DNA from 3 places in the Paenibacillus sp. FSL H7-0714 genome. Region 1 is predicted to be linked to each of the others. Evidence: predicted binding sites of a transcription regulator. Region 1 holds the regulator's gene; each other region holds the start of a gene.
The links. The regulator Rex, encoded in region 1, represses fermentation and respiration genes when NADH is low (regulators of the CRP and FNR family bind a similar motif). The targets are predictions, from matches to a motif close to TTGTGAAATATTTCACAA.
Positions count from the first base shown of each region.

Region 2: adhE (bifunctional acetaldehyde-CoA/alcohol dehydrogenase) is a predicted target of Rex. The motif match lies at 4,097-4,114, and genes of this name have one in related genera.
Region 3: NST34_RS03525 (flavocytochrome c) is a predicted target of Rex. The motif match lies at 2,843-2,860, and genes of this name have one in related genera.

Region 1 is NZ_JBBOPT010000001.1:4,951,821-4,959,690, reverse strand. Features, by position in the region: gene panB (3-methyl-2-oxobutanoate hydroxymethyltransferase) at 1-616, shown strand, start outside; gene panC (pantoate--beta-alanine ligase) at 618-1,508, shown strand; gene panD (aspartate 1-decarboxylase) at 1,501-1,884, shown strand; gene NST34_RS22130 (tetratricopeptide repeat protein) at 1,996-2,637, shown strand; gene dinG (ATP-dependent DNA helicase DinG) at 2,774-5,635, shown strand; gene NST34_RS22120 (redox-sensing transcriptional repressor Rex) at 5,767-6,420, shown strand; gene NST34_RS22115 (amidohydrolase) at 6,407-7,708, shown strand.
Region 2 is NZ_JBBOPT010000001.1:5,211,758-5,219,627, forward strand. Features, by position in the region: gene pflB (formate C-acetyltransferase) at 1-1,147, opposite strand, end outside; gene adhE (bifunctional acetaldehyde-CoA/alcohol dehydrogenase) at 1,401-4,022, opposite strand; gene NST34_RS23375 (ABC transporter substrate-binding protein) at 4,423-5,886, opposite strand; gene NST34_RS23380 (carbohydrate ABC transporter permease) at 6,019-6,891, opposite strand; gene NST34_RS23385 (carbohydrate ABC transporter permease) at 6,893-7,813, opposite strand.
Region 3 is NZ_JBBOPT010000001.1:784,204-792,073, forward strand. Features, by position in the region: gene NST34_RS03520 (hypothetical protein) at 1-113, shown strand, start outside; gene NST34_RS03525 (flavocytochrome c) at 951-2,741, opposite strand; gene NST34_RS03530 (sensor histidine kinase) at 3,014-4,603, shown strand; gene NST34_RS03535 (response regulator transcription factor) at 4,578-5,360, shown strand; gene NST34_RS03540 (DUF4855 domain-containing protein) at 5,762-7,870, shown strand, end outside.

The sequences.
Region 1 (7,870 bases):
TGTGGCAGATATGCCATTTATGACCTACCACGGAAGTATAGATGAAACCTTGCGGGGTGTGCGCAGACTGATGCAGGAAGGGCGGGCTCATGCCGTCAAAATGGAAGGCGGTCTCGAAATTTGTGAGACAGTTACTGCGGTTGTAGCTGCGGGAGTTCCTGTGCTGGGGCATATTGGACTTACACCACAATCGGTAAATATGATTGGCGGCTACCGCATTCAAGGTAAGGACGCCAAAGATGCAAAACGTCTGATGGATGAAGCTAAGGCCCTTGAAGCAGCAGGTGCTTTTGCAGTGGTACTGGAGCTGGTGACAGAAGAAGTAGCACAAGCAATTTCTGAGGCACTGAGCATTCCGACCATTGGGATTGGTGCAGGTCGTTATTGTGATGGACAGGTATTGGTTTTCCATGATTTGTTGCGTTATGCCTCACCCTACCGTGAGAAACGTTTTGTCAAAACCTACGCGGATGTGGGTAGCCTGATTCGTGAGGGTATCAGCCAATATGTGCAAGAAGTGAAGGATCGCTCGTACCCAGATGAAGGTCATGTTTTTAAAGCAGATGAAACCGTTCTGGAATCTTTATACGGCGGTGCCGGAAAGGATGGGGAATAAGATGAGAGTCGTCAGAAGCATTAAGCAACTTCGCGAAGCTTTGGAATATATGAGACAAGGTGGGCATACCCCGATTGGGTTTGTTCCAACCATGGGATACCTGCATGAAGGACATGCCAGTCTGCTTCGGCGGGCAGGAGAAATGAGCAACACGGTCGTTATGAGCATATTTGTGAACCCGCTGCAGTTCGGACCGAATGAGGATTATGATTCCTATCCGCGCGATGAAGAGCGTGATTTGGAGCTTGCGGAACGCGAAGGTGTCGATATTGTATTTATCCCCAGTGTGGAAGAAATGTATCCGCAGCCTACCCGGACTACTGTCTCGGTATCAGAGCTTACCACTCGACTTTGTGGGGCTTCGCGTCCAGGGCATTTTAATGGCGTAACAACAGTTGTTAATAAACTATTCAATATCGTGCAGCCAGATTATGCTTTCTTCGGGCTAAAGGATGCTCAGCAAGTAGCTGTGCTCCGCAGAATGGTATCTGATTTGAATATGAATGTTGAAATTGTACCTTGCCCTATCGTTCGTGAAGGAGATGGACTTGCACTTAGCTCGCGTAACGTATTCTTATCTCCAGAGGAACGTTCTCAAGCTCTAGTGTTATCTCGTTCCTTGCGTGAAGCACGTCAGTCTATTGAAGAAGGAAAAGTAACAACCGTTGCTGAAGTGCGGGAATTGTTGATCTCGGTTATTTCCAGCTCTCCTTTGGCGGTCATTGATTATGCGGAAATACTGACTTTCCCTAATCTGGAAGGCTTAGAGAACGAAGTTTTATTAACGGATGTAAATGGGGAAATTATTATAGCGCTTGCCGTGAAGTTTGGCAGAACGCGATTAATTGACAATAATGTATTTATTCCAAAGGAGGTTGCCGCTCTTGTTTAGACATATGATGAAATCCAAAATTCACCGTGCGACGGTGACAGAAGCGAATTTGAATTATGTGGGAAGTATTACCATTGATGAGAATTTAATGGAAGCGGCAGATATTCTTGAGAATGAAAAAGTGCAGATCGTGGACAACAATAATGGTTCACGGTTAGAAACTTATGTTATTCCAGGGCCTCGCGGCAGTGGTGTGATCTGCCTAAATGGTGCAGCTGCACGTCTTGTTCAACCGGGAGATACAGTAATTATTATTTCGTATGCGATGTTGTCTTCGGAAGAACTGGAGTCGCATAAGCCAACGGTGGTATTCGTGGATGAGAACAACAGACCAGTGAAGCTGGCTGATCATGAATTGCATGCTACAATCGCTTAAATTATGGACTTACGCCATGTAATGAATGGCAGGGATGAAAGACCCCGTTCTCGCAGAAAATGAAGTCAGGCAAGCTGAACTGATTTCATCTTCAGTAAGGGGGGATAGCCCATGTTTCAACATTTGTTTGCTGAAATGAACAAGGTGCTTCAGGAGATCGTTACAGATTACCCTACAGCGGAGGGTGCCCGCCGGAATGAGCTTTTATGCAATTATAATATGCTGCATCGACTTAGTGATAAAGTGATGGATGAATGGCTGGCCTTTGCAGAGAAGCTAAGTCACTTTCGTGAAAGTGTAGATTTTACGACTGTGGTTGAAGAGGAAGTGCCAGAACAGGAAGCACCCGAGCTGTGCATGGATACTTTTGTTAGAGGTCAGGGGTATTATAAGCTGCTGATGTATGGAAAATGTATTGAACAGTTTAAGGAAGTTATTGTGCAATATCCGGATAGCTTGGCTGCTCGATTATATTTAGCCATCTCTTACCTGCAGGAAGGGGAGGGGGAAGCTGCTTGGAATCATCTGAACCATATGCTCGGTTTGATACGGGAAACCAAGCTGAAGGCAATGGTTTATAACGCTTTAGGTTGCATCAGGGCCTCTCAAGAACGGTTCAATGAAGCGCAGGAGCTGTTTGGCCTTTCTTTGCAACTTGACCCGGCACTTCCTGAACCAACCGTTAATTTGGAGGTTTGCCGCCGCCGAGGAGGTAAGCTTCATTTCGGAAATCAGCTTGTTTCATTATTGTAAATTATTACGTTTACGGTTTATTATTCCGCATTTTCATTCAAGCGATGCATCCCCTGAACCAGTGGTGTGCATCGCCTTTTTTCGCAACTTCTGTTATGCTGATTAAGAGTCTCAATTGAAAGGGAATAGAATTATAATGAAATTTGCCGTGCTTGATTTTGAAACAACGGGAACCCAATCCGTGGGTGAAATTATCCAGGTTGGCCTTGCAATTATAGAAGAAGACCGGTCCATCTCCCGGGTATATGGTTCCTACGTCAAGCCCGGAACGCCGATACCTCCTTTTATAACTGGTCTAACGGGGATTACCGACGATGATGTAAAGGATGCACCTGAGCTGGATGAGATGATGATGGAGCTTGTCCCACTCTTGGATGATGTTGTGCTTGTAGGGCATAATGTCGCATTCGACTTCCATTTTTTGCAAAATGCTTTAGACCGATGTGGGTATTTACCATTTCAAGGGCGGATTTTAGATACGATTGATTTTCTGAAAATCTGCTTTCCTTCCCTCACATCCTATCAACTAGGATCAGTTAGTGCACATTTTGGAGTGACGCATGATCGTCCGCATCAGGCAGACAGTGATGCACTCGCAACTGCTCTTGTATTGCTGAAATGTCTGGAGGAGCTCTACGATTTGCCTCTGCTGACGATTCAGAGACTCTGTGAGCTGTTTACGGAAGAGGATAGTGATTTGGGTTGGTATTTTGATGGTCTGCTGCGTGAACGGGAAGCGGAGACGCTTCAGCCCGAAGGTGATCTGACTTTCTATCGTCAATTAGCGCTTGCTGTAGGAGACTGGAATGAATTAGCTCCACCTCGAGACGAGCATGCTGAGAATCCACTACACAATTTATCTTTTACAGATTATATGGATGAAGTAACGAAACGACTTAAAGAAACTTTGCCACAGTATGAAAGCCGAGAAGCTCAGGATATTATGATCAATGAGGTGATGACGGCACTTGCCGAAGACAAGCATCTATTGATCGAAGCAGGGACAGGAACCGGTAAATCCCTTGGTTATTTATTGCCTGCCATATACCAAAGCGTACGCACTAATGAAAAAGTCATGGTCAGCACTCATACTATTAATCTGCAGGATCAATTGCGTGAGCGTGATATTCCTTTGTTAACGCAGGTAGTTCCTTTTCCATTTAAAGCTGCAATTTTTAAGGGCAGAGGGCATTATTTGTGTCTTCGTAAGTTCGAACATAAAATTAATAAAAAAGACTTTATAAGTCCGAGGGAAGATGCGCTTACTGCGGCTCAGATGATCGTTTGGCTGACACAAAGTGAATCAGGAGATGACGAAGAGCTCAATCTAAGTGGACGTGGCGGAGATTTTTGGGAGACGGTGGCAAGCGATACCGATTCTTGTCTGGGTCGCTCGTGTCCTTGGTTCCGTAAGTGTTATTATCATCGGGCTAAGCATGAAGCTGGTATTGCAGACGTGGTCATTACGAACCACTCTAAGCTTTTCGCTGATGTTAAGGCTGGGCATCAACTACTTCCCGCTTATGAACATCTTGTAATAGATGAGGCCCATCATCTGGAGGACGTGGCTGGCAAGCATTTAGGCATGCATATGAAGCATTTCACGGTGGCACATACATTATCGCGTCTTTATAAGGATAGTCGAAATGGCCAACTTCCTACACTTCGCCAAATGCTTCAGTCATCAGGCAGTGAGGAAGCTTCTGAATGGAGCGGAGTGATCGATAGAATCTATCCGGACCTGCTTACCGTAAAAGAAACCTGGGATCTGCTTAGTGATAAACTATTCAGCCTCTTGCCGGAACGTAGCGATGCAGCGGCGGGAGAAGCCGGCCAGTTAGTCATGCGGCTACTTCCTACCCGTAAACCGAAAGATTGGGATGAATTGGTTGCTTTAGAGAATACTATGAATCTGACATTAAGCGAAATTATCCGTAAAGGTGATAAAATGCTTAATGAGATGCGAGATCAAGAAGGTCAATCTTCCTCAGATAGTCTAGTTACCGATATTAGCGGCTTATTTAAGGATTTAGCTTCGATACGTGAGCAAGTACGGTTTTTTATGGGATTAAATGATGAGAATGTAGTATATTGGCTGGAGGCGAATGGAAATTATCGCAGTAAATCGCTACAGCTGTATGCCGTTCCTGTTGATGTTAGTACTCAGCTTAAGGAGCTGTTTTTCGACAAGAAGAAAAGTATCGTGCTAACTTCGGCGACACTCTCTGTGGATAAATCTTTCCAGTTTATGATTGATAATCTCGGACTTAATGAAGCTGCGGAAGAGGGGCGTCTGATGACGTCACTCCTGCCTTCTCCCTTTAAGTATCGGGAGCAGGCGCTGTTAGTTATTCCGCGGGATTTCCCTAGTGTGAAGGGGAGTGTAGGCGATGCCCGATTTGTCGATACACTCGTACAGTCACTAGCAGAAGCAGCTATTACAACACGTGGGCGGATGCTTGTCCTGTTTACTTCTTACAAGATGCTACGCCAGGTTTACGATCCTCTGAAAGAGGCTCTAGCCTCACAAGAGATCACGGTGCTAGGTCAAGGCGTGGAGGGGGGCAGCCGTAGCAAGCTGATCCGCCGTTTTCAGGACAGTGCAGCTTCTGTACTGTTAGGAACAAGCAGCTTTTGGGAGGGTGTAGATATTCCAGGTGAAGCATTAACATGCTTGGCCATCGTGAGGCTCCCATTTCAACCGCCAAACCACCCCCTAGCGGAAGCGAAGTCTGAGTTATTACAAGCCCAGAAAAAGAATCCGTTCATGAAGTTGTCTGTTCCTCAGGCGGTTATTCGCTTCAAGCAAGGATTTGGGAGGCTGGTACGGACAGCGCAAGATCGGGGTATTGTTATTGTGTATGACACAAGGGTGATCGAATCTCACTATGGGAAGTATTTCCTCTATTCGTTGCCTGGCCCGAAAATGGAGCATATGCTTACGGATCAAATGGTTCCTCGTATAGCGGAGTGGTTGGAAGACGGAGGCGTTTCTTGAAAAGAACGTCATCGATCTTATTAATCACTCTACAAGGAAGGGCGGTATAAGAATACCGCTCTTCCTTGAGACGAGGTGCAGATATTTCGATAGGATTTGAACAGAATATCACTTAAATTAGGAGGTAAATTATGAAATCGGATAAAATATCAGAAGCCGTTGTTCGCAGACTTCCTGTGTACTTGCGTTTCTTGAATGATCTCCAGAAACGTGAAATATTAACCGTTTCCTCACAAGAACTAGGACAAAAACTTGATTTAAATCCTGCTCAAATTCGTAAAGATTTAGCTTATTTTGGAGACTTTGGTAGAAAAGGTATCGGGTATGACGTAACTTATCTTATTGAAAAAATCCGTCATATTCTGAAGCTGGATCAACAATTGAATGTGGCTTTAGTAGGTGCTGGTAACCTTGGACATGCATTATCTAATTACAATGCTTATCTGAAAGATACTATGAAGATTACCGCTATATTTGACTCCTATGCACCTAAGGTAGGGCGGAAAATCAACTCTCTTACCGTTCAACCGATGGAGGAGCTTGGTCAGACGGTTCGTGAGCAAGGTATTCGAATTGGGATAATTACTGTGCCTGATTCAGAAGCGCAGAATGTAGCAGATATTCTCATTGAGTCTGGCATTGAGGCGATTTTGAATTTTGCACCAGTGATTCTAAAAACACCATCGAATATCCGTGTTCATGCTGCCGATTTTACAACGGATTTGCAAAGCCTTGCTTATTATTTGAAAGACGGAAAGGAAGAAAGCGGAAATGAAGAGCAGTAAAACGATTATTAAGGGCGGGCGTTTTCTTATTCCGGGAACGGATGAGCCGGTTCTGAGCGGATATATGACTATTGAAGATGATTTGATCACTTACATAGGAAAAGAAGAACCTTTAATGGAAGATGATGTGCAAGTTGTTGATGGCAGTCGTCTGCTGTTTATGCCAGGTCTGGTAAACACACATGGCCATGCCGCAATGTCATTGCTTCGTGGTTATGGAGATGATTTAGCACTTCAGGTGTGGCTTCAAGAGAAGATGTGGCCGATGGAAGCGAAATTCACTGGAGAAGATGTATACTGGGGAACCTCCTTGTCGGTACTGGAAATGCTAAAAGGTGGTACTACAACCTTCTTGGATATGTATGATCATATGGATCGAGTAGCAGAGGTAGTCGAATTATCAGGCATCCGTTCCGTACTGATGAGAGGCGTAATCGGATTATGCCCAGAGGAAGTACAAAATCACAAGCTTGCGGAAGCGATTTCTTTTGCACGAAATTGGCATGGTAAGGCTGATGGTAGAATTACGACGATGATCTCGCCACACGCCCCATATACTTGCCCACCGGACTTCTTTGTTAAGTTTGTACAAGCGGCACATGATTTGGATTTACCGATGCATACCCATATGTCCGAGACCAAACGCGAAGTGGAGCAGAATGTGGTGGATTACGGACTTCGGCCTGTAGCGCATTTAGAGAAGCTTGGAATGTTCACACGTCCGTCTATTGTTGCACATGGCGTTCATTTGAATGATGAAGAGATCGAGATACTGGCTCGTCATGATGTAGGCGTGTCTCATAACCCAGGAAGTAATCTGAAACTGGCTAGTGGAGTGGCTCGGGTTACGGATCTTCTAAAGGCTGGTGTGAAGGTGTCACTGGGTACAGATGGTGCGGCAAGCAATAATAACCTGGATATGTTTGAAGAGATGCGTCTTGCAGCCCTCATCCATAAAGGTGTAAGTGGTGATCCGACGGCTGTCCCAGCTCCGGAAGCGCTGCGTATAGCTACAGAGTATGGCGCAAAGTCTATCTTTTTAAATGATGTGGGTAGACTCGCTGTTGGCATGAAAGCGGACTTTATCGCGATTGATATAGACCAGCCGCATTTGCTACCACACACAGATCTGTTGTCTCATGCTGTATACTCTGCCAGCGCCAAGGACGTTGAGCATGTATGGGTGAATGGTAAACAGGTTGTAAAACATGGAGAATGTGTAACGCTAGATGAGGAAGCAATCCGTCGTAAGGCGCAAGAATCATTTGATGGACTGCTTAAACGATAGTCTAAGATCATAACGAATAACTGAAAGGCTGTGACTTTCTGCGATTGCAAAGTTACAGCCTTTTGTGTTTCTGATAATTAGATCATTGAATTGGATATGAAACTTTGGATAAACACACAGGTGTGTTATATAATCAAAAAAGATATATTACTAGAAAGGGAG
Region 2 (7,870 bases), 260 kb from region 1:
AGCCTTCAGGCAATCTCTCGGACCACAGAACAGTTAAGTTTGGTTCCGGAGCTGGACCCAAGTTGTACAGGGTGTTCAGGAAACGGAAGCTGTTCTTGGTAACACGAGTGGTTCCATCTTCAGCCATACCACCGATGGATTCAGTTACCCAAGTAGGGTCGCCGGAGAACAGATCATTATAGTCAGGTGTACGCAAGAATTTCACGATACGCAGTTTCATTACGAAATGATCGACAATTTCTTGTACTTGTTCTTCAGTCAAAGTACCTTCTTCAATATCGCGTTCTGCATAGATGTCTAGGAAGGAAGAAACACGTCCCAGGGACATCGCCGCACCATTTTGTTCTTTAACTGCTGCCAGATATCCAAAGTATACCCATTGAGTAGCTTCCTTGAAGTTCGTCGCTGGTTTGGAAATATCCATACCGTGAGCTGCTGCCATTTCTTTCAATTCGCCCAGTGCACGAATTTGCTCAGACAGCTCTTCACGCAAACGAATTACTTCTTCTGTCATGGAATCAACTTCAAGCTCAGCTAGTTGTTGCTTTTTGTCTTTAATCAAGAAATCAATACCGTACAGAGCAATGCGGCGGTAATCGCCGATAATACGTCCACGGCCGTAAGCATCAGGAAGACCTGTGATAACGCCGGATTTACGTACTGCTCTCATGTCTGGTGTATATGCATCAAATACGCCTTGGTTATGCGTTTTGCGAATGTTCGTGAACATGTCGACGATGTTTTGTGGAAGCTCGAAGCCATAAGCCTTCGTAGCATCGACCATCATCTTGATCCCGCCGAATGGCTGAATGGAACGTCTGAAAGGAGCGTCAGTCTGTACGCCTACGATTTGTTCCTTGTCCTTGTCAATGTAGCCTGGAGCGTGTGAAGTGATTGTGGAGACAGTATCTAGGGAAACATCCCATACGCCGCCTCTTTCTCTTTCTTCCTTGCTCAGTTGAGAAATAATCTTCCATAGTTCAGTTGTGTTACTAGTAGGACCTACGAGGAACTCTTCGTTACCTTCATAAGGCTTAATGTTACTAGCAATAAAGTTGTTAACGTCAACTTTCTTGGACCATTTACCTTTTGTAAAACTTCTCCAACCGGATTTCACTTCATTTACTTCTTTTTCAATCACCGACATGCTAAATCCCTCCATCTATATTTATTATATTTGTAGAGATCGCGGGCTTGAAGGTTGATCCCGTGTCTCGTGATCCCCAAAAAGATGTGGTTGTTCCAAATTTCACAATCAACATTTCATATGTGGGACCGTTGTTTATATAAACATTCTAGTTTATTTTCTATAAAAACACTGTGACAAATATCACCTTTCGAGTGATATTTGTCACCTTTATCTAAGTCCACAACTATCCTATTCTCTATTTAACCACTTATTAATTATCAAATCTTCCGTAGAACGCATTACGGTATACATCAGCAAGCTCAGATACCAGTGGCAGCTTAGGATTGGCAGTTGTACATTGATCTTCAAACGCACGGTCAGCCAAGTAATCTACGCGGGATTCGAAGTCCTTAGGATCAAAGCCCAGTTGTTGGAACGATTCTTCGATGCCCAATTTTTTATTCATATCGCGAATAGCATTGATCAGGCTAGTTACACCTTCTTCAGTTGTGCGAGCTGGCAATCCCAGAATACGGGCAATTTCAGCATAACGCTCATCAGCTACGAAGTGCGAATATTTAGGGAACGAAGCGAACTTCGTAGGTTTTTTAGCATTGTAGCGGATAACGTGTGGCATAAGGATCGCGTTAGTACGACCATGAGCAGTGTGGTACTGTCCGCCCCATTTATGCGCCAAACTGTGGTTAATACCCAAGAATGCATTGGCAAAGGCCATACCAGCAAGTGTTGATGCGTTATGCATTTTCTCACGTGCTACTCTGTCGCCTTCCAGCGCTGATTTTTCAAGGTATTGGAATACCAGTTGAATCGCTTTAATAGCTAGACCATCAGTATAGTCACTCGCCATAACAGATACATAAGCTTCGATAGCATGTGTCAATACGTCCATACCTGTATCAGCAACTGCAGTTTTTGGCAAGCTGTATACGAACTCTGGATCAATGATAGCCACATCTGGAGTTAACTCGTAGTCAGCCAAAGGATATTTGGTGTGCTGTTCAGTTGTTTTATCGGTAATAACTGCGAAAGATGTTACTTCCGAACCTGTACCCGAAGTAGTTGGAATCGCTACAAACTTAGCTTTGTTACCAAGTTTAGGGAATTTGTATACCCGTTTACGGATATCCATGAATTTTTGTTTCAGACCATTAAAGTCTGCGTCTGGATGTTCATAGAATAACCACATTCCTTTTGCAGCATCCATTGGGGAACCGCCGCCAAGTGCGATAATGCAGTCCGGTTGGAATCTGTTCATCATTGCAGTACCTTTTTCAACTGTAGTTGTCGATGGATCTGGTTCAACTTCAGAGAACACTTCGATAGCTACAGGAGTTTGACGTTGACGCAGGTAATGTTCAACTCTTTCAACATATCCAAGCTTAACCATCATTGGGTCAGTGATAATTGCGACACGTGTGATATCAGGCATTTTGGTCAGGTACTGAGTAGCGCCTTTTTCGAAATAGATCTTGTCAGGTACTTTAAACCATTGCATATTCACGGTACGACGATTCACCCTTTTCACGTTGATCAAATTGATTGCTGTAACGTTTTGCGACACGGAGTTACGACCATAAGATCCACAACCCAGAGTCAACGAAGGGATATTAGTGTTATAGATATCGCCGATCGCACCATGTGTGGAAGGCGAGTTAACGAGAATACGTCCTGTTTGCAGACGGTTAGAGAACTTCATGATTACTTCTTCGTTGTTGGAGTGGATAGCCGAGCTATGTCCCATACCACCAAATTCAACAATTTGAGCTGCGCGTTCGATACCTTGATCTGCATTTTTAACTTTGTAGCAAGCAAGAACCGGGCTTAATTTTTCAGCGGAAAGTGGATATTTAGTGCCTACACCTTCAAGTTCTGCTACCAGAATCTTTGTGCCGGCAGGGACTTGAATGCCACACATTTCAGCAATTTTCACTGCGGATTGACCTACGATTGCTGGGTTAACCGCACATTTATCTACATTCATTGCTCCACTAGTCAGTTTGGCAGCTTCTTCTTTATTCACAAAGTAGCATCCATTAGCAATCATTTTCTTCTTCACTTGATCGAAGATTGGTTCTTCGATAATAACAGCTTGCTCGGAAGCACAGATCATACCATTATCAAATGTTTTAGAAAGAATGATGTCCGTTACGGCTTGATCAATATCCGCGCTCTTTTCAATGAAAGCAGGTACGTTACCAGGGCCTACGCCAAGTGCTGGTTTACCACAGCTGTAAGCTGCTTTTACCATTGCAGAACCACCAGTTGCCAAGATAAGAGCAACGTCTGGGTTGTTCATCAATGCGTTTGTCTTGTCCATTGTTGGCATTTCAATCCATTGGATACAGTTCTCAGGAGCGCCAGCTTTCACGGCAGCATCATGAAGAATTTTTGCAGCAGCTGCACTACACTCTTGCGCAGATGGGTGGAAACCGAATATAATAGGGTTCCGTGTCTTAATCGAAATCAACGCTTTAAACATCGTGGTGGATGTAGGGTTGGTTACCGGTGTGATACCCATAACAATTCCGACGGGTTCAGCAATTTTTTGGAAGCTATCATAAGCGTTGTCTTCAATAACGCCTACTGTTTTATCGTATTTAATTCCGTGCCAGATATATTCAGTTGAGAAGATGTTCTTCGTAATTTTGTCTTCGTATACGCCGCGTCCAGTTTCTTCTACGGCCAATTTTGCGAGGTACATATGTTTGTCGAGTCCAGCCAACGCCATTGCATGAACGATTGTGTCAACTTGCTCTTGGTCTAGCGCCATGAACGCCTCATGCGCTTTTTTTGCTTTATCCACTAAATTCTGAATATACTCTTCAGCGGTAACTTGTTTAACTTGGGCGGCGACTTCGTTCTTAACTGCCATCTCCCTCGTCCTCCTGTCAATTTTTAGTTGTTTTTCTCTACACATTTATCTTATCACATGATTTCCACCTTGTATAGTGAAATCTTTCACAAAGTATAAAGTTTTTTTGATTTGTTTTCAAAGCGCTTTCATTCGATCATATTATAGTCTTTTTACCATATTATGTGTTATAAAACCCTTTAAATCTTAGAATTATACTTTAATAAGCAAAATTTTAGCTCCTTTTTATTCCATATATCTAAAATCAGTACACAAAAATGTATTCTCTTCATCACAGTCAATTACGATTTTTCTACACCGCCATAATTTCCAATTGATTATCACTAATTCTGAAGATTTATAAATTTATAAATCTTCACAACAAAAAAACGACCCCAAAGGGGCCGGTTTTTGCATTAAACTATTCCGCTTTAATCGTATCAAAGAATTTCTCTTGCACTGTTTTAGCTGCTGCTTCTAACTGGCTCTTGGAATCCGTTCCTTTTTTGGAGAACAGCTCTTGAATAACATTGGACATGGTTGCGTAATAGTCCTGTGTGTTGTATTGAGCTTCAGGTTTACCATCCAAAAGTCCCATAATGTCAGGGCTATATTGGTATACATTTGTGTACTTGTCATAAACCGCTTTGGTCTTCTTACCAAACTCAGAATCAGCTGAGTAGTAGTCTAAGAGCGGCGGGATAAAATATTTGCCATCGGTTGTACGTTGTTGAAGAATTGCATCCAGTGCTTCCAAACCTTTGTCAGAGAAATAATCAAAAGTAATGTAGCGGAATGCCATTTCTTGTTCATCTGGCGTAGCATTTGGATTAATTACTAGATAGTCACCACCAAGTACCCCTGTGTGCTTTCCGCCTTTTTCCATAGCTGGCATAGGATACGTAAGCACATCCTCAGGTTTCAGTCCACCTTGGTTCAACGCTTGCTCGATAACGCCATCAGATCCGGCCATTACCATTGCTGTACGACTTTGTTGGAACGCACCTACAGCATCCCCCCAACCAAGTGCCCAGTCCTGAGGAATCGCGTTAGCTTCCCATCTAAGTTTCTTGTAGAAATCCAGTGCTTTAATGCCAGCATCGGAATTAAATGTAGCTATAACCTTACCGCCTTCAATCTTTTGAATCTCTCCGCCAGCTTCAAACAGGAAGTTGGTCCAGTTCCAACCTGCTTCGTTCCCCTTACCCATTGGAGCAATACCGGAAATTCCTTTTTTGGCATCAGCTACACCTTTAGCCGTATTCAGCATATCATCCCAAGTCCAATCCATAGGCGGAATGGCTACGCCTTTTTCATCCAGCATTTTTTTGTTGATCATAGTGGTTGTTACATAACCTTTTTGTGTTACTCCGAAAACTTTGCCGTCGATGATAAATTGATTTTGAAGCACTGTGTTAATTTGATCTTTAAATTCATATTTGTTCCATAAATCTGTGATGTCAGCAACCCAGCCCTTTTCAACCAGGAATTTAGCTTCTGTAGCAAAAGTATTAAAGAAGGTTGGTGCTTCATTCGCAGCCATCTTAATTCCGATTTCACTTACATTGTACTGCCAGTCGTCTTTAACGATTTCTACGTTCGGATATACCTCTTGGAAACGTTTGATTTTGTCGTCTTCCTGTGCTCTTATTTCAGTTAAGTCAGGTGTTGGATAGTGAATCTTGATCGTCACTTTTCTTTGAGTAATGTCATCCACTGGTGCATCTGTAGCGGTTGCTGTATTATCCGTTACCGCATTTGTTGGCGCAGCAGATGCTTCCCCGCCTTTGTTCCCCGCTGTGTTTCCGTTATTGTTGCCGCTGCAAGCAGATAGCAACGATCCGGCTACAAGTACGCTTAGTAGAACGCTAGAGTACTTACGCATTGAAACTCCCCTTTTCAATTCATAATTATCTTACATATCGATCATAAATTAGAAACCGTTTACAAACGAGGTGCATTTATATTCCTTTCATGTGCATGTTTACGATCCATGGTTAAATTCGTCGATAATTGCTTATCCCTTCACTGCCGACAAAGCAACCCCACGCATAATGAATTTCTGGAAAATCAAGAAGACAATGATTGGAGGCAAGGATACTATAAACAGGATTGCAAATTTAATATTAGTATTGAGTGCCTTCACATTAATAACGTATTTATAAATGGCTGTCGCAAGCGTATATTTCTCTTCACTGTGCATAACCAGAGATGGCCAGAACCAGTCATTCCATGCAGTAGAAAAGATAAAGATCGCTAATGTAGCAAAAATCGGAATGGATAGTGGCACGGCAATGGAGAAAAAGCTTCTCGGCTCAGAGGCCCCATCAATTCGTGCTGCTTCAAAGATTTCTGGATGAATCCCGTCAAAAAAGTTCTTTAACAATAGAAAGTAGAACGTGTTCGCTCCCGCTGGCAACCAGAAGGCCGCATACTGATTCAGCAATCCGAGCTCTTTCAAATTGACAAAGTTCGGGATCATGTAACTGGTCGCCGGAATAAACAATGTCATCAGGAAGAAGAAGTAAATAGCTCTTTTGTAAGGAACATTCATACGAGAAATACTAAAAGCCGACATTCCCAATACGACAAGCGTCACGACCATATTCCCTAAAAAGATATAAATGGTGTTTCTAAGGAACATGGGTAGATCAATGTAATTCATCGCATCTTTAAGATTACTGAAGTGCCATTCCTGAGGGAAAAAATGCGGCGGGAATGAATTCACTTCTTGATTCGACTTCAACCCGTTGAATAACGTCATACAAATCGGGTACAGCATGCTAAAAACCATAACCAAAATAACGACGCACATCAAACCATAAACGATCTTATTACTTTTTTTTTTCAAATCGTGTTCTGAAAGAATTCCTCTATCTGCGCTCTTCATCTTAGTAGTCCTCCTTGTTAAGCTTGAACTGTAAAATGCCCAAACCACCTAGGACAATGAACATTAACATGCCAAGCGCAGTAGCTGTTCCATAATCGAGTCTTGTAAATGCATATTTCACGATCAACAGCGCATAGGTAAGCGTAGTATTATTTGGCCCGCCATCAAGCAGCGCCATCTGTGACTGATACCCTTGTGAAGTACCAATAATTTGCAGGATCAGCATCAAAAAGATCAAATTACGCAGTGAAGGCAATGTGATGTACTTTATACGTGCCCATATACCTGCTCCATCAATCTCAGCGGCTTCATACCAATCTCTTGGAATGCTGAGTACAGCAGCTAAGTATATTAGCATCCCTGATCCGAACTGCTGCCATGTTTCCATAAACACAAGGGAAATCATCGACCATCTTGTATCTGTTAAGAAGGCAACCTGATCCACACCCATTGTGCCTAGTAACGCATTAATCGGGCCCACCGGATCATAAAGCCATCTCCACAGTCCATAGAGAACCACACCAGGCATTACGAAAGGAAGGTAAGCCGCTACACGTACAAAGCCCCCAAACTTTCTCAGCTCCGAGATCATGATGGCAAAAGCAATCGGAACCCAAAAACCAATAATAAGACATAGAAACATGTAATACCCAGTGTTCTTTAATGCGGTCAAAACATCTGGATCACTAAGTGCTCTACTGTAGTTCTCAAAGCCTACAAAGCTATTACCTTTCACAAAATCAACATGGTAGAAGCTGTACAGTAAGCCTTTAAAAATTGGAACCCACAAGAACATAATAAAAATAATTACGGCAGGTACGAGGAACATATATCCCCAAAAGTTTTTCTTCCAGCGGTTTTGCTTGTACGGTGTCCCCTTCAGCGTCGCCGGGTTTTCGGTTACTACTGCGGTTTGATTCATCAGGCTCCCTCATTCCATTGTTCTATCAGCATTTTTCGCAAAATGCTTCCTACCTTA
Region 3 (7,870 bases), 4.2 Mb from region 1:
ATACAAGTATTGATGATGAATATCGGTATTCTGAATTAAGAATAATGAAAACCAATCACAGTCGATCGGGTAGAGCGGTTAGCTTGTATCATATTTGTGTCAGAATTCATTGATTTATATTATTCTCAATACCCCATTAATTTAACTTTAAACCTAAATTACGAAAGCCCATAAAACCAGGCATTTAAGAACAGCAGACTTGGAGATAGCATCCAGTTATGGAGTCTGGATTGGTACTTGGCGCCAGTTGGGGTTAGATAAGCGTAACGTCCCTTCTCCCCACATTAAGGGGCAACGGGAAGTATTAGTATACACACCGAGATCGATAGAGCAACAAAGCTGTTAAGGAAAATTCTTTAAAGTGAAGCCTTCTCGAATTTATCTCAAAAAGAGCAATTAGTGGAGAATACATATCTAGATACAATAAATGGTATGATTAAAGAAACAGTTATTTAGACTAACTTTCGCAGTAATAAGAATCCTGGCAGCGATGAGGTCATCAGTAAGGGACAAATTGATGTGAAATTGATGTAAAACATCAACAGAAATGCACCTAAATCAGCATCGCGGAACGGATGAGCATTGTTGAAAAGCCTGTCAAATCAAGGTTTCTGCGGATTGCAACAGCCCACATCCTAGTGTTACATGTTCCCGCATACGGTGCATGTGGAGTCGGTAGCTTTGTTGGTGAGGAACCCTTGTCAAGTAGACACTAAATAATTGGACAATATTAATTCCACTAACGGAGAACGATAAAATAGCAGAGAGTTAGACGAGCGTAGCCCCTAGGCTCCACCATAAAAAACCGCCCTGTTCGCAATGTTGCTTACAGGGCGGTTTGCTATGTCATAGAGGGCAGCTTGAAAGTTAGCAGTCAACCTGCACTCAACAAACTATCTTGCATTTTTTTAAGGCTAACTTATTAATAGAGCAGTTACACAAACATAAGATTACTCTGCTACAACTTGTTTACCTGCAATCCGGCCGAATGTGAAGATATCAGCGATGGCATTACCGCCAAGACGGTTTGCACCATGAATGACCCCTGTTACTTCACCTGCAGCGAACAGCCCAGGGATGACTTCGCCTTTTTCATTCAATACGCGAGTCTTCTCGTCGATCACCAATCCGCCCATTGTATGGTGAACGGATGGTACAGCTTTTTCAATGTAGTAAGGGCCTTTTTCAAGAGATTTCAATCCACCGCGATGTTTGAAATCAAGGTCTTTACCTGTTTTCGCATAATCATTTACTTTATTAATCGTTTCTTTCAAAGTGTTCACGTCAATTTTAAAGAAATCAGCCGCCTCTTCAATCGTATCGGCTTTAAAGAGCAAGCCTTGTTTAACGAGTTGATCGTATTCGTCTTTATGAACTTCGATCGTTTTACCAATATCCTCAATGCCTTGATTCCATAATTGATACGTATATCCGCCCGTTTGGGCAAGAATTGCTTTAGAAATAACGTCACGACGTTCTAATTCCTCAACGAAGCGCTTGCCTTCTTGGTTAATCAGGATCGCACCATCGAAGCGGGAGTCTGCAACCAGGGAAATAACACCTGTCTCAGGATTACAGATTGGATACGTTTGAATACTCTCCATGTTTGTCAGTTTGGCGCCAATCGTTTCTGCCATAACGATACCGTCACCTGTAGATCCTGGTGTATCGGTAGACATATATTTTTCATCCATTTTAGGATTATATTTTTTACGCATCTCTACATTGGATCCAAAACCACCGGTAGCGATGATGACGCCTTTGTTCGCATGGAATGTGATCTTGTCGCCAGTACCTGAAGTCGCAGTTACACCTGTTATTTTGCCGCTTTCGTCCTTCAGCAAGGTTTCGGCTTTCATATTCGTTTTGATCGTGATTTGATCAGCGTCTGTTTTGGCTTTTAACTTAGTAATCAATTCAACACCTGTATGACCTACAGGAATCAACGCACGTTTTCTGGAATGGCCTCCAAATTGGAACAGATGATCAGGTAAGAACTCTACCTTGATCTCATCGCGCAGCCATTCGGCAGATGTTAGAGCATTGTCGGCAAGAATACGAACCATCTTTGGATCCCCGAGGTTGTCTCCGCCTTTCATCGTATCATTATAGAACAATTCAGCCGTGTCATCTGTGATGCCTAGAGCACGTTCAACCCAGTTGTCCGGCGCATTCATCTCACCACCGGAGATCAATGTGTTGCCGCCAACAGCTGGCATTTTCTCGAGCAGAACTACATTAGCTCCAGCGCTGTTCGCTTCGATAGCCGCACTAAAGCCAGCACCCCCGGCACCGATGACGACAACATCATAGGTTTGCTCGGCTTCTTCTTTGTCTTTGTTTCCACTGACTGCAGCGCCAGCGACAAGGGTAAGTCCAGACTTCGTAATTGCATCTTGAATGGCTTCGAGATATCCTTTGCTTGTAACCGTAGATCCGCTAATGGCATCAACTTTTGCGCTGTTAGTTGCCATGACATCTTGCTTGAGCTGCGTATAAACAGGTTCTGCAAGTACTTCATTTTCCTTATGCTCTGTTACTTTAATGTCAGTGATCTTGTTATCTAATAAGGAAACTTGTACTTTAATATCGCCATGTTTACCTTGCCCAACTCCTTCAAAGACTTGAACTCCGTTTGCATCTGCAGCGGGTGCTGCATCTTTACCGCCGCAGGCAGCAAGCGTGAACATAAGACTGAGGACTAGTAGAATAGATAACAGCTTTTTCGTGTGAGTTCGCATAATATCTCCTTCATTCTGTTGTGAATTGGTTACATACACTAGGGAGAGGAAGATTTGCTAGGCAAATCCCTTATCTCTAGCCTAGACATGAATGTTATTTCATGTGAAAATATGCACAAGACCTATTATAGATTTAGTACAGCATTATGTATTTGCACAGATTAGCGTTTTTTTGTCTTTTTCGGGCATGTAAGAAACGGATATTGTGAAGGGCTATGATTACAATGAAATCAATTCACTTAAAAATTACGTTAATCGCAGGAGGCTGCTTCTTGCTGCTGTTCGTTGCATTGCTTGTAACAATATATTTGGAGATGAACCATACGGTTGTCCCTTTGAATAAGAACTTAACGCAGCAAGTGGTTAATGCACGCAGCGACCAGATTGATTATTGGTTTAATCAGCGCATTGGAGAGATAGACATGCTTGCTTCTCTAGCTTCGGACCATCAGTGGACACGAGATGAATTGCTGCAAGAGATCGATAAGTTCGAGGTGAAGAAGCAAGTAGAGTACGAATCCATACGCGTGGTGGATATTCACGGAAATTCCTGGTCAGCAAGGGACAAGCCTTTTTCGATACTAAACCGACCCTACTATCGAAAACAACTGCTAAATTCAGATTCCAATTATGTGGTGAGTAATCCGATCGTATCCAAAGCGAATGCAGTTGAAATCGTCGTCATTCTCTATCGCGTGAATCCATCGGTGAATGATGAAGTAGCTTATATTGCCGCAGCCGTCTCCGTCAAGAAGATGAAGGAGATTGCTCAAGATGTAATGCTATATGACCAGTCAGGCCAGCTTATCATCGATTGCAGAGAGCTGGGTGAAGGAGATGGAGCGGAGGATGCAGCAGATAAGAAGAACATGAGTGTATTTGAGGCTCCAATTCAAAATGTGGAAGGCTGGAAGCTAGTACTCGAAGTACCGAATTCAAGTCTATCGCTAGCGGTGATCAAAACCCAGCGGACTGCATTGCTGGTAGGCGTTCTTATCGGTAGTGCGTTTATCGTCTTTCTGATGCTGCTTGCTTCTTCCATTATTCGTCCAATTCAGTCGCTTCGCCAGGTAATGGAAAATGTGCAGAACGGCAACCAAACCATACGAGCAGATGTTACGCGCTCGGATGAGATCGGCGATCTTGGGCGAAGCTTCAATGACATGCTTGTTCAATTATACGCTGTGGAGCAGGACCGAAAGGAGATGGAACTCAGACTGATTCATGAGCAGATCAAGCCGCATTTTTTATACAACACATTGGATACGATCCAGTGGATGGCAACGGAACATGGAGCAGACAATGTGGTGGAGATGGTGGAAGCGCTTAGCGCGTATTTTCGATTAGGGCTTGGCACAGGCAGTCCCTACATTCTGCTTGATCAGGAGTTGTACCATGTCGAGAGTTATCTTCATATTCAAGGCGTACGATATGAGGAGATTCTGGACTACGAGCTTCGATATGATGAAAAGCTTGCTCAGTGCCAAGTCGTTCGCTTCATGCTGCAGCCGTTGGTAGAAAATGCGATTTATCACGGGATTAAGCCACTTGGGGATCAAAAGTGCAAAATTTCGATCACAGCATATAAACAGGTCGATTATTTGGTCATTAAGGTTGAAAATAATGGGGTTATGATTCCTGAAGAGAAGCTTGAACAGATGAATCAAGCCCTTCTTGATGATAAATATGATCGTTCTGCCACAGGCTTTGGGCTATACAGTGTAAACCATCGCATTCGACTAGCTTACGGGGTGCCATATGGCCTTGCAGTGAAGAGCGAAGATGGCATTACCGTTATGGTCATTCGAATACCTTTGGACGGGGAGTGGAATGAAGATGTGGAAGATTGTCATCGTCGATGATGAAACGATCATTCGCAAAGGCTTGCGACAATACATTGAGGAGAGTCCGTATCTTTTTGAGGTTGCAGGAGAAGCGAAAAGTGCAAACGAAGCATTGAATATGGTGGAGGAAGCCCCACCACATGTATGTCTTGTGGACATCAACATGCCGAATATGAATGGGCTCGATCTGATGAATATATTGCGCGAACGCTGTCCGTCGGTTCTGGTTGTCATCATCAGCGGCTACGATAACTTTGAATATGCGCGTCAAGCCGTGCAACTGCAAGCATTCGATTATGTATTGAAACCTGTGCCGAAGAGTGATCTGAACAAGCTGCTTCATCGGATCGATGAGCATCTTCAGGCAAAATATCCTTTGCATTCACATGAAAGCAGGGTGGATAAGGAGCTGGGGCTTCCCGGGTATACAGGGGATGGAACAGTGCTTATCCAAAAAGTGATCGAGTATATTGACAGTCATTATCAGGATCCGGAGCTGTCTATTACTAGAGTAGCAGCGCTATTTCATATCAACCAAACCTATCTTAGCAAGCGTATGAAGCAAGAAATCGGTGCTTCATTCCTTGACTATGTCACCGAGCTCCGGATATCGAAGGCGAAGGAGATTCTGGATGACGTAATGCCGAATATCAAAATCGGGGATCTGGCCGTGAAGGTAGGGTATAAGAGCCAGTACTATTTTAGTCGTGTGTTCAAAAATAGAGTCGGCTCAAGCCCCTTAGAGTACAAAAAGCATCCGTTCGGTTATGGATAGGGCATCAATTTAGTAGAACGCCGCAGTAATTAGGCGCCACCATATATAAACACGACGCAGCCTCGAGGGGTTGCGTTTTTTATGTGGCGGATTGTTTAGAGGACATTGATAGAAAATAGGTAGGACCTTAGGAGGTAAGCGCTATCTTTATACCTATAAAAACGCGACGTGAAGGCCTTCATGTCAACAAGTGTATACCCAATGTCATTAATTATCTATTTGAAAGAAAGGCCACTTTTCATAATGTTACTATAAGGACATTGACATATGTTATAAGCTTCTATGACGTGTCGGAATCTCGGAAGGGAGGAAAGAGCATCGAGGTAAGCTGAAATGGAAGCGCATACCATTTAGGAGATTGATGTTTCTTGACTCAAGAATCAGAAGGGAGTTCGTACGATATGAAGAGGAGTAGACAATGGGTAGCTCTCATCATGGTTGCGATCATGATCGTAACCATGATGCCGATCGCGCAAGCGGAAGAGGCGCTGCCGCCTACACAGACAGAGGAACAGACACCAGCGAACCCGCCGGGCGAAGCCGATCCGGTCGAGGTGACGAATCCATCACACCTACCGGGAGCGGGTACGGAGGGTGTTATTGCGTCAGTGTATGGGGCGGTATATCACAATCTTGCAGCGGGCTTATCTTATGAGTGGTCGCGAGAGCCGGAAGCTTCCTATCCGGATGAAGGCAACACACTTACGGATGGTATATATGGGGCAAGCAATAGATCCGACGTAGCATGGGTTGGACATCATTTGGGTAAGACACGCGAAGTTGTGTTTGATTTGGGGGCGAAGAAATCACTCACGGGTATTAAAGCCAATTTCCTCGAAGATTGGCCAACGAACAATGTACTCGTGCCACTCACGGTATCGATGTACGTCTCTGATGACAAGGTGAACTGGGGACTGCTCAAAGACAATGCCACGCAGAAGCTGTGGAATGATGGTAAATACACGGAGACCTATGTGTGGGATGGCAGCAAGGACGGTATTAAAGCGATCGGCCCAGATGCGAAAATCGCGTATGCTCGGTACGTGAAAGTAACATTCACAATGCATACGCGTGCAATGACCTTCGTGGATGAGATTGAAATCCTCGGTGAAGAGGGCAAAGTTGCCGGAGCCGTAACTGTTCCAACGCATACGCCGAAATTCTTGGCGGCAGGCGAAGCGACAGCGGGTATAGAGCATCTTGGACTTTTGTATAACGGGCAATATGCGAATGACTTAGGCATCTGGACGAAAGAACGGATCATTCCGAACATTAGTTATGTCGATAAGGACGGCAAGATTAAGGATCGACTCTTCGACGGCGTCCTGTATCTTGGCATTAACTCTCCAAATCCAGGTCGTGATTTCGGCGGGCGGGCTTATCTTGAAGATTGGCAATGGTATCTGGATAAGACCTTTGCGGTAGGCGGTGATATGGATGCGTTAAACGCAGCGGCTAAGGAAGTATCCGATGCGCTGAACGAGTCTGGCGTGAAGGAAAAGGTTGTCCTCATGATTCCGGATCCAGGTGAATCGATCACTAATTTCGGAGCTATTGAACAAGGTGGAGAATCGCTGAACTTCAATGATTCCGTTGGCAAAGAGAAAGCCCTTGCGAACCGTGAAAAAGCAGTTCAATGGTGGCTGCAGCAAGTCAAATCGAGATGGGAAGCAAAAGGTTACGCTAACCTCGAGCTTGTAGGTATGTACTGGTTCGAAGAGCAAATCAGCACAAGCCAATCCGGACCGGATCTGATCCGTTCGGTGAGCAGCACCCTGCATGACATGCAAATTAGCGGCAAGGACCTGAAGTTCTTCTGGATTCCGCACTTCTTCGCTTATAAAGCGTTCATGTGGAAGGATGTCGGCTTCGATGCGGTGACGATCCAACCGAACTACTTCTTCGAGCCGACGGATATCGAGCGCTTGGAGGATTCTGCGAATCTGGCGAAGCAGTATGGCATGTCCAATGAACTCGAGTTCGATGATCGGATGCTGACGGACGGCGTGTTCCGCGAGCGGTATATCGATTACTTGAACAGCGGTGCGAAGACAGGGCTCATGAAGGATGGCTTCAAATCGTATTACCAAGGCAACAATGCAGTCTATAACACCGCGGTAAGTAAAGATCCAGCGACACGCGTTCTTTACGACTGGCTGTATCAATTTGTTAAAGGAACGTATCAGGTCAACGAGGCTCCGCCTTCCGAGGTAGACGTGCAGATGAACGACAAGCCTTTCCAGAGCGGGATGAAGCTGCCCGATTCAGAATCCGTATCCTTTACATGGAAGCTTAGAACGGATGATGGTCTGACGAAAGTGACGGCGACATATGACGGCAAGCCTTATACAGCGGGTACCGTTATTTCGCTTGCAGGCAAGCTTGGCAAGCATGAGCTTAACATTACCGTTACGGCGGGGCATATGGTGACAAAGTCATATGTTATCGAAGCAACGACAAATGCATCTGGTATGAAAGCGTTAGTCGACCGCTTCGAACAAGTGAAGCAA